DNA from 2 places in the Limnohabitans sp. Rim8 genome. Region 2 is predicted to be linked to the other one. Evidence: predicted binding sites of a transcription regulator. Region 2 holds the regulator's gene; the other holds the start of a gene.
The links. Region 2 encodes HrcA, which represses chaperone genes, less so after heat shock. Its sites were predicted from a motif close to TTAGCACTCNNNNNNNNNGAGTGCTAA; they were not measured.
Positions count from the first base shown of each region.

Region 1: a site for HrcA is predicted at 2,439-2,465, ahead of groES (co-chaperone GroES). Genes of this name have one in related genera too.

Region 1 covers NZ_CALPTI020000012.1:47,065-51,485, reverse strand. The annotation lists gene Q1M54_RS09880 (lipid A biosynthesis acyltransferase) at 1-790, opposite strand, end outside; gene Q1M54_RS09875 (lysophospholipid acyltransferase family protein) at 790-1,620, opposite strand; gene Q1M54_RS09870 (helix-turn-helix domain-containing protein) at 1,801-2,382, shown strand; gene groES (co-chaperone GroES) at 2,547-2,834, shown strand; gene groL (chaperonin GroEL) at 2,921-4,421, shown strand, end outside.
Region 2 covers NZ_CALPTI020000022.1:22,254-26,674, forward strand. The annotation lists gene Q1M54_RS13305 (DUF4062 domain-containing protein) at 1-970, shown strand, start outside; gene hrcA (heat-inducible transcriptional repressor HrcA) at 1,872-2,876, opposite strand; gene Q1M54_RS13315 (NAD kinase) at 2,905-3,798, shown strand; gene recN (DNA repair protein RecN) at 3,802-4,421, shown strand, end outside.

The DNA of each region.
Region 1 (4,421 bases), on a different contig from region 2:
TGGTTTCAATCACTGCCTGCAAGGCCCGGTTCATCTGGGCTGTGTCTGCCAGCGCATCCGCCGTCGGGAAATCTGGCCAAACAGGCCCCACCTCCAAGCCATACCCCTGCGGCGTCAACCGGGTGGCCACCATCAGCACTCTGGCACGCCCCAAACGCGCAAAACGTGACAAAGACGGCACCGTGGCCGCTTGAAGGCCATAAAAAGGCACGAAAACCGAGTCCTCACGGCCAAAATCCATATCGGGCAAAAGGTACAACTTGTCGCCCTCTCGCAGACCGGACACGATTTGCTTGACCCCTTGTTGCCTGAAAAACAACTTGATGCGCCCCGACCGGTTGCGCCCTTGCCGCACCCACTCGTCCAGAATCGGGTTGCGCTGCCGCGTGTAGATGCTGGCCATGGACACGCCCTGCAACATGGTCAATACGGTCCCGCCTGCGTCCATGCCCACAAAATGCGGGGCCAGCATCACCACGGGCTCGGCCCCCTGCAAAGGACTGACATCACCCTTGACCGACAAGCGCCTGCGCAACACCTCCTCAGATCCATGCCAAAGCCATGAGCGATCTATCAATGACTGCATCAAAACCACAAAATGACGCCTGGCCAGGTGCCCACGCTGCGCTGCGCTGAGTTGCGGGAAACACAAGCCCAAATTGACCTGAACAATGTGCCGTCTTGAATGGGCGAAGGCAAACAAGACATGGCCCAACAACCACCCCAAAGTCCGCAAAAGCGGCAAAGGCCAAATCGCCAAAAAGCGCATGAAAAGAGGGACCCAACGCATCACGAATCCTGGCGCGGGGCCTTGTAACGGGCATAGCCCCACAAATGCTGTTGTGGGCAGGCCAGCACCATGCCCTCCATCGCTTGGTTGATTTGCACCACCGCCGTGTTCAGATCGGACGACAAATCGTGGCCCAAGGTGCGTGTGTGCAACCGATACCCACGACCCCAAGGCAACCGCTCACCCCAAATCAGCACCACATGGGCACCGGTTTGCAAAGCCAGCCTCGCAGCCAAGGTCATGGTGTAGGCCTGTTTGCCAAAGTAAGGGGCCCACTGTCCCATGCCCTCAGGTGGCACCTGGTCAGGCAACAAGCCCACCGCTTCGCCAGCCCGCAAAGCCTTGATCATCTGCCGCACACCAGCCAAGGTGGTGGGCACGGCCTGCAAACCCGGCCGATTGCGGGCCAAAGCCATCACCTCATTCAAGGCCGCGTAGCGTGCAGGGCGGTACAGCACCGTCAATTGGCCGTGTTGGGCGCCAAATCTCAGCGCCAAAGCCTGCGCCGTGATTTCAAAGCAACCCATGTGAGGCGTCAAAAACAACACCCCCTGCCCTTGTGCATAAGCCTCAGCTGCAGCACGGTCATCGGCCCACTCCAAAGGCGGCGTGCGCCCGAGCCACAAACGCGGCAACTCGGCTGTCATGCGGCCCGCTTGCCCCACAGCCCCCCATACGGCTCGCCAGTCAAGACCTGCCTGTTTGGCGTTGTCCAAAAAACGGCGACGGTAAGTTCCCGAAAAAATCCAGGCCAGCCAACCGCCCACACCCCCAAGGGCATGCAAGGCCCAAAGAGGCCAACGAGAAAAAAAACGAAACCAACTCAACATGGGGGAGATTTTGCCTTGAACCCACGCAAAGCCCTGAACGCTCAGCCTCAAACGCTTTACCGGTTTTCTTCTGCCCGACTACCGGTTCAACAAGGCACCTTGCCAACGTGGCTTGGCCTACGATTCAAAAAGGCCAAAAAACCCAATTTCAACGAAGCTCACAACCTTGGGAACAAGCACATGAAAACACCACAAAATCCACAAAATTACTTCAGCACGAGCCAAGCCGCCAAAGTTCTCGGCCTGTCGGTGGGCACCGTACAGCGCATGGTCCAAAACGGGGTCTTTAAAGCCTTCGTCACCCAAGGTGGTCACCGCCGCATTCTGTCCACCTCCCTGAACGACTATTGCCAAAAGCAGGGCGTCAGCACCATCGGCTTGGTGCCTGCGCACCCCGTTGCACAAATTTATGTGCTGCACGACGGCGCACACATGACACCGGCCCTCAGCCATCTCAGCACATGGTCCTGCGTTACCGTCATGACCCACCCACTGGATTTGATGGAGATAGGCCCAGAACTCGCGGTTTTGTTTGTGGACGCGCGCATGGCCTGGCTGCACACCTCCCCCGCGCATCTGCACAACGCCCGGATGCAAAACACGCACATCATTCTGTATAACAGCGAACATTTACCCGTCAACAGCCTGTTCACCGAAAGCCAGAACCTGCACCTTTTTGCGGGTGACATCAGCACCGATTTGGTGGACGGCTACTTGCTCTGCCTGCAGCAACAGCAGCCCGAAACCATCCGTTGCCACTAGAAACCCTCGACTTGTTTGCGACCGGGGTCTTGAAACGCCCCAAAAAGCCCTTATCATTAGCACTCGATAGGGATGAGTGCTAACAATCACACGCCCTTCAGATTTCAGCAGCACCCAAACAGGTGCTTTTGTTTTTCAACCCTTGTTTCAATTCAGGAGATTCCATGAAACTGCGTCCTTTGGGCGATCGCGTGATCGTCAAGCGTATCGAAAGCGAAACCAAAACAGCCTCGGGCATCGTGATTCCCGATTCGGCTGCAGAAAAGCCAGATCAAGGCGAAGTCTTGGCCGTTGGCCCCGGCAAAACCAATGACAAAGGCGAGACCAAAGCCCTGAGCGTCAAAGTCGGCGACCGCGTGTTGTTCGGCAAGTACAGCGGCCAGACCGTCAAGGTCGGTGGCGACGAGCTGTTGGTCATGAAAGAAGAAGACCTGTTCGCAGTAGTCGAATAACTTGCGGGACAGAGCGAACGATGCGCGATGCGCCCGTTCGCTCTGTCCTCAACTGATCAAATCAATTTAATTCAGGAGCTATCAAAATGGCAGCAAAAGACGTAATTTTCGGCGGCGAAGCCCGCGCACGCATGGTTGAAGGCGTGAACATTTTGGCCAACGCGGTCAAAGTGACTTTGGGCCCTAAGGGTCGCAACGTGGTTCTGGAGCGTTCTTTCGGCGCCCCCACCGTGACCAAGGACGGTGTGTCCGTGGCCAAGGAAATCGAACTCAAAGACAAACTGCAAAACATGGGCGCGCAGATGGTCAAGGAAGTCGCTTCCAAGACTTCTGACAACGCAGGTGACGGCACAACAACCGCCACCGTGCTGGCCCAAGCCATCGTGCGCGAAGGCATGAAGTACGTGGCCGCCGGCATGAACCCGATGGATCTGAAGCGCGGCATCGACAAGGCAGTGACTGCCCTGATCGAAGAGCTGAAGAAGGCCACCAAGGCCACCACCACCACCAAAGAAATCGCCCAAGTCGGTTCGATCTCTGCCAACAGCGACCACAGCATCGGCGACATCATTGCCAAAGCCATGGACAAAGTGGGCAAAGAAGGCGTGATCACTGTCGAAGACGGCAAGTCTTTGGACAACGAACTCGACATCGTCGAAGGCATGCAGTTTGACCGCGGCTACCTGTCGCCTTACTTCATCAACAACCCCGAAAAGCAAGCCGCTTTGCTGGACAACCCCTTTGTGTTGTTGTTCGACAAAAAGATCAGCAACATCCGCGATCTGCTGCCCACACTGGAAGCCGTTGCCAAAGCTGGCCGTCCTTTGTTGATCATTGCCGAAGAAGTCGAAGGCGAAGCCTTGGCTACTTTGGTGGTCAACACCATCCGTGGCATCTTGAAGGTTGTCGCCGTCAAGGCTCCAGGCTTTGGTGACCGTCGCAAAGCCATGTTGGAAGACATCGCCATCCTGACCGGCGGCAAAGTGATCGCTGAAGAAGTCGGCCTGACGCTCGAAAAAGTGACTTTGGCAGATCTGGGTCAAGCCAAGCGCATCGAAGTGGGCAAGGAAAACACCATCATCATCGACGGCGCTGGCGCTGCGATCGACATCGAAGCCCGCGTCAAGCAAGTGCGCGTGCAAATCGAAGAAGCCACATCTGATTACGACCGCGAGAAGCTGCAAGAGCGCGTGGCCAAGTTGGCTGGCGGTGTGGCCGTGATCAAGGTTGGCGCTGCCACCGAAGTCGAGATGAAAGAAAAGAAAGCCCGCGTTGAAGACGCCCTGCACGCCACCCGCGCTGCTGTGGAAGAAGGCATCGTGGCTGGCGGCGGCGTGGCATTGCTGCGTGCACGTCAGGCTGCTGGCACCATCAAAGGAGACAACGCTGACCAAGACGCCGGCATCAAGCTGGTGCTCAAAGCCATCGAAGCGCCTTTGCGCGAAATCGTTTACAACGCTGGCGGCGAGCCATCGGTGGTCGTTAACGCAGTCATGGCTGGCAAAGGCAACTTTGGCTTCAACGCGGCCAACGACACCTACGGCGACATGATCGAAATGGGCATCTTGGACCCCACCAAAGTGACAC
Region 2 (4,421 bases):
GGTCTGGATCAACGAAGACGCACCGCCGGCCGGAGGCACACAAGACAGTTGGGATACCTGTCTACAGGCTGTTCGCGATTGCGATGTACTCATTGTTCTGTCAAACGGCAATGCGGGTTGGGCCGCAGGCAAGCAGGATATCGGCATTTGCCATGCGGAGTACATGGAGGGCCTTCGCTCGGCGCAGGCCAAGGTGCGCCTAGTAGCGCTGCCGAACGTGGCCGATGCCAAGGGAGCGGCAGGCAAACGCAACCGGCGCTTTCAGGACTATCTTTCGCGGCAGACGGCCTTTCGCGGCGGCGAGGTTAAAACCGTGGCTGATGCGAAAAAGCGTGTATTCGAGGCGCTCTCGGATGCCCTGATCTCGCTGGCACAACGGGGTGTGTTGGCTGGCGCATCGGCGCGCTTTGATGTTGGCGCAGCCCTGGATTGGACTCGACTTGACTTCCGTCAACGAAAAATGGCTATGGAGTCGACGCTCAAAACGGCCTTGAGTGGGCTCAAAGGTGCCAAGGCCGTGGACGGAGGCGTGGTGGTCAAGCTGGATGGCAAAGACGTTGCAGTTGTGGTTCACGCAATTCCGGCCGCGTTCGGCGTGGCCGCCGCGCGCGAGTTAGTGGGAAGGCCCTTCCTAGAGGATCATCAGCGTATCGAGTTGCTGACTTCTGCGCATGGGCCATTGCATTTGATCGCCTGTCACCGGGGCGCTACGGAAACCCAGGCTACGTCGCTTCTGGGATTTCCAGACGCTACGGTGGTGAGCGGCCCCTTTGGGGTGTTCGTAGCGGATGACGTGCAGAAGATGCAATTCGCCTTCTTGGCCAACTGTCGAGACGACTCGCAGACGCGACACGCCAGTCAACGTTTTTTTGAATGGTTACAACAGACCGGCGAGGGGGCCTTGGTGGCCCGCAGGGCAGTATCTCGCGCTCGGATCGTCAAGCTGGTGGCGAAAGAAATGAATACCTGAGGTGGCTGAAGATTAGGCTTGGAAGGTGAGCGCGCTCTATACGACCGGTGTTTGATTAAGCCGCCATTAGAGGCGGTCCATGTTGTATTCCGCAATCAGCCTGGTTGGGCTCTGCCGTAACCTCAAGTCAACGATGATTTTTTGTTGTCTGGTCAATCATGAGGGGCAAGATTCACATCAAACTTCCTTGCCCGAACCCGCATAAATCCTAGGCTTTCCTCTTGGGCACGACCAAGAGAAAACAGAGAAAGAGAGAGATTTCGGGCCAAAAAATGGGCCACTCCCGATTTCTCGGCCATCTACGGCCAAGAGACTTTTTCAGGAATGGCGCCATTACAGGCCCGCAACGGGATACATGAACGGTTGAGAGAACCGTTCATGAGTAATAAATGGTAGGGCGTGACAGACTTGAACTGTCGACCAAAGGATTCTGGTTTGTGTAGCTTTCACTACTCCCTGGACTATGCCTTCACCATGGCTTGCGCTTTAGGTGGACGCCGTCTAGTCTCTACACGTTCAGGGTGCTTTCGCACCTAGCTTCGCTCGGCATTGGCGTATGCATCACTGCACTTAGCTTTCACCGAATTTGACGTCATTCACACGAAGAGTTTCCTACCTCGGTGCACAATTTTCATGAGTCCTCTGCTCTAACCAACTGAGCTAACGCCCCTTAAAACATACTGATTCTAGGCTCTGGGCCACTCCAACTTTACTGCTTAAATTTTCAGCAAAGTGTGGAAGCGGTGTGGAAGCAAATTTTGACAACTGTGGCGCTGTAACCCGTTGATTTCATTGAGGATTTATAGACAACTTAAGTTCTTAAGTTGTTTATGAGTCCTCTGCTCTAACCAACTGAGCTAACGCCCCAACCGAAGACTTGATTGTAGTGGGCCTCAAACGCTTATTTGGACTGGCTCAGAGCGTTGCTCACCAAGCGCGAGGTGATGTTGACGATTTGGATCATACGGTCATAGGGCATACGGGTTGGGCCAATCACGCCCAAAGTGCCGACAACCTGGCCATCCACCTCATAAGGCGCGCTAACAACCGACAGCTCTTGCATGGGCACGATCTGGCTTTCTCCGCCAATGTAGATGCGAACGCCTTCGGCTTGGCTGGACACGTCCAGCAAGCGCATGAGCTGGGTTTTCTGTTCAAACAGATCAAACGCCCGGCGCAAATGGCCCATGTCACTGGAAAAGTCACTCACCGACAAAAGGTTGCGTTCACCGGCAATGACCACCTCATTTTGGTCTTCGGCCAAAGCTTCTGTGCTGACCTGAACAGCCGCTTGCATGAGCGTGGCGATTTCACTTTGCAGGCTGACCAACTCTTGCTGCACACGGCTGCGCACCTGTTCGATGGCCATACCAGCGTAGTGGGTGTTCAAAAAATTAGACGTTTCGATCAGCTGACTTTGCGAGTAATCGGTCTCGGTGAACAAGATGCGGTTTTGCACATCGCCTTCGGGCGAGACAATGATGACCAATAAGCGCCGCTCAGACAGACGTAAAAATTCGATATGCCGAAAAACAGACGGCCTGCGCGGCGTCATGACCACGCCCACAAAATGTGAGAGGCTGGACAGCAAGTTGGCCGCGCTGGCGATCACCTTTTGCGGCTGATCGGGAATCAGGGCGGGGGTTTCGAGGCCATCGCGCTGCACCGTGAGCATGGTGTCCACAAACAGGCGGTAGCCCCGGCTGGTCGGGATGCGCCCGGCCGAAGTGTGGGGGCTGGCGATCAGCCCCAACTCTTCAAGGTCAGACATGACATTGCGGATAGTGGCAGGCGACCAGTCAAGGCCCGAGGCCTTGGAGAGCGTGCGAGAGCCCACAGGCTGACCATCCGCAATATAGCGTTCAACCAGGGCTTTGAGCAATAACTTGGCACGATCATCTAGCATGCGGTCATTTTAATGATGTAATTTGAGAATGAGATCCAAGTTTCGTCACGTTGCACTTTTTGGTAAATACCACACCACCGCTCACGGTGGGGCGCTGGAGAGTTCGCGCCGCGCCCTGGACGACGTGGCCCAGTTCTTAACGCGGCAAGGCTGCGACGTGGTGCTGGACCAAGAAACGGCCTCGCACACAGGTATGAACCAGTACCCTGCGCTGGAGATGACGGAGATTGGAAAACAGTGTGATCTGGGCTTGGTCATTGGGGGCGATGGCACCATGCTGGGCATTGGCCGCCAGATGGCCCAGTTCAATTTGCCGCTGATAGGCATCAACCAAGGGCGACTGGGTTTCATCACCGACATCCCCTTGCAAAGCTACCAGGATGTGTTGCTGCCCATGCTGCAGGGCCACTACCAAACCGAAGACCGCAGCCTGCTTCAGGCCCACGTCATGCGCGACCAGCGTAGCGTTTTCAACGCTTTGGCCATGAACGACGTGGTGGTCAACCGGGGCGGCACCTCGGGCATGGTGGAGTTGCGGGTCGAGGTCGATGGCCGTTTTGTTTCAAACCAACGCGCCGACGGACTGATCATCGCCACGCCCACAGGTTCCACCGCCTATTCTTTGTCGGTGGGTGGCCCTTTGATGCACCCTGCAATCGGCGGCTGGGTCATGGCCCCGATAGCACCGCACACGCTGTCTAACCGGCCCATTGTGTTGCCCGAGTCGTCCGAGATCAGCATCGAGATCGTGGCAGGGCGTTATGTCAGCGCCAACTTCGACATGCAGTCGCTGGCCGACCTGATTTTGGGTGATCGGATTGTCGTCAAGCGCTCCGAGCACAGGGTGCGGTTTTTGCACCCTGCGGGTTGGAACTACTTTGACACCTTGCGCAAAAAAATGCACTGGAATGAGGGCGCTTAAGCCGTGGCACTGACGCACATCACTTTGCGCGACTTTGTGATCGTGCAGACTTTAGAGCTTGACTTGACGCCAGGCTTCAGCGTCCTGACGGGGGAAACGGGCGCCGGCAAATCCATCTTGATTGATGCGCTGCAACTGGCATTGGGCGCCCGAGCCGAATCGGGCGTGGTGCGAGAAGGCGCCAGCCGATGTGAGGTTTGCGCCGAATTCGACCCCACGCCCGCGATTCAAACTTGGCTTGAGACGGCGGGCTTTGATACCAACGCTTCTTTGCTGCTGCGGCGCACTGTGGACACCGCTGGCAAAAGCCGCGCTTGGATCAACGGCAGCCCGGCCACCGCCACGCAACTGCGCGAGCTGGGCGAGCAGCTTTTGGACATTCATGGCCAGCACGCCTGGCAAAGTCTGACTCGGCCTGACGCGGTACGCGGACTGCTGGACGCTTACGCCGGCATCGACACCCGCCACCTCAAAGCCTCTTGGCAAAGCTGGCGGCAAGCGCAGCAAGCTTTGGCTGATGCAGAGCAGTCACAAAGCACGCTGGCCAACGAGCGCGAGCGGCTGGCCTGGCAAATCGGTGAGTTGGAAAAGCTCAACCCGCAAATGGACGAATGGCGAGAGCT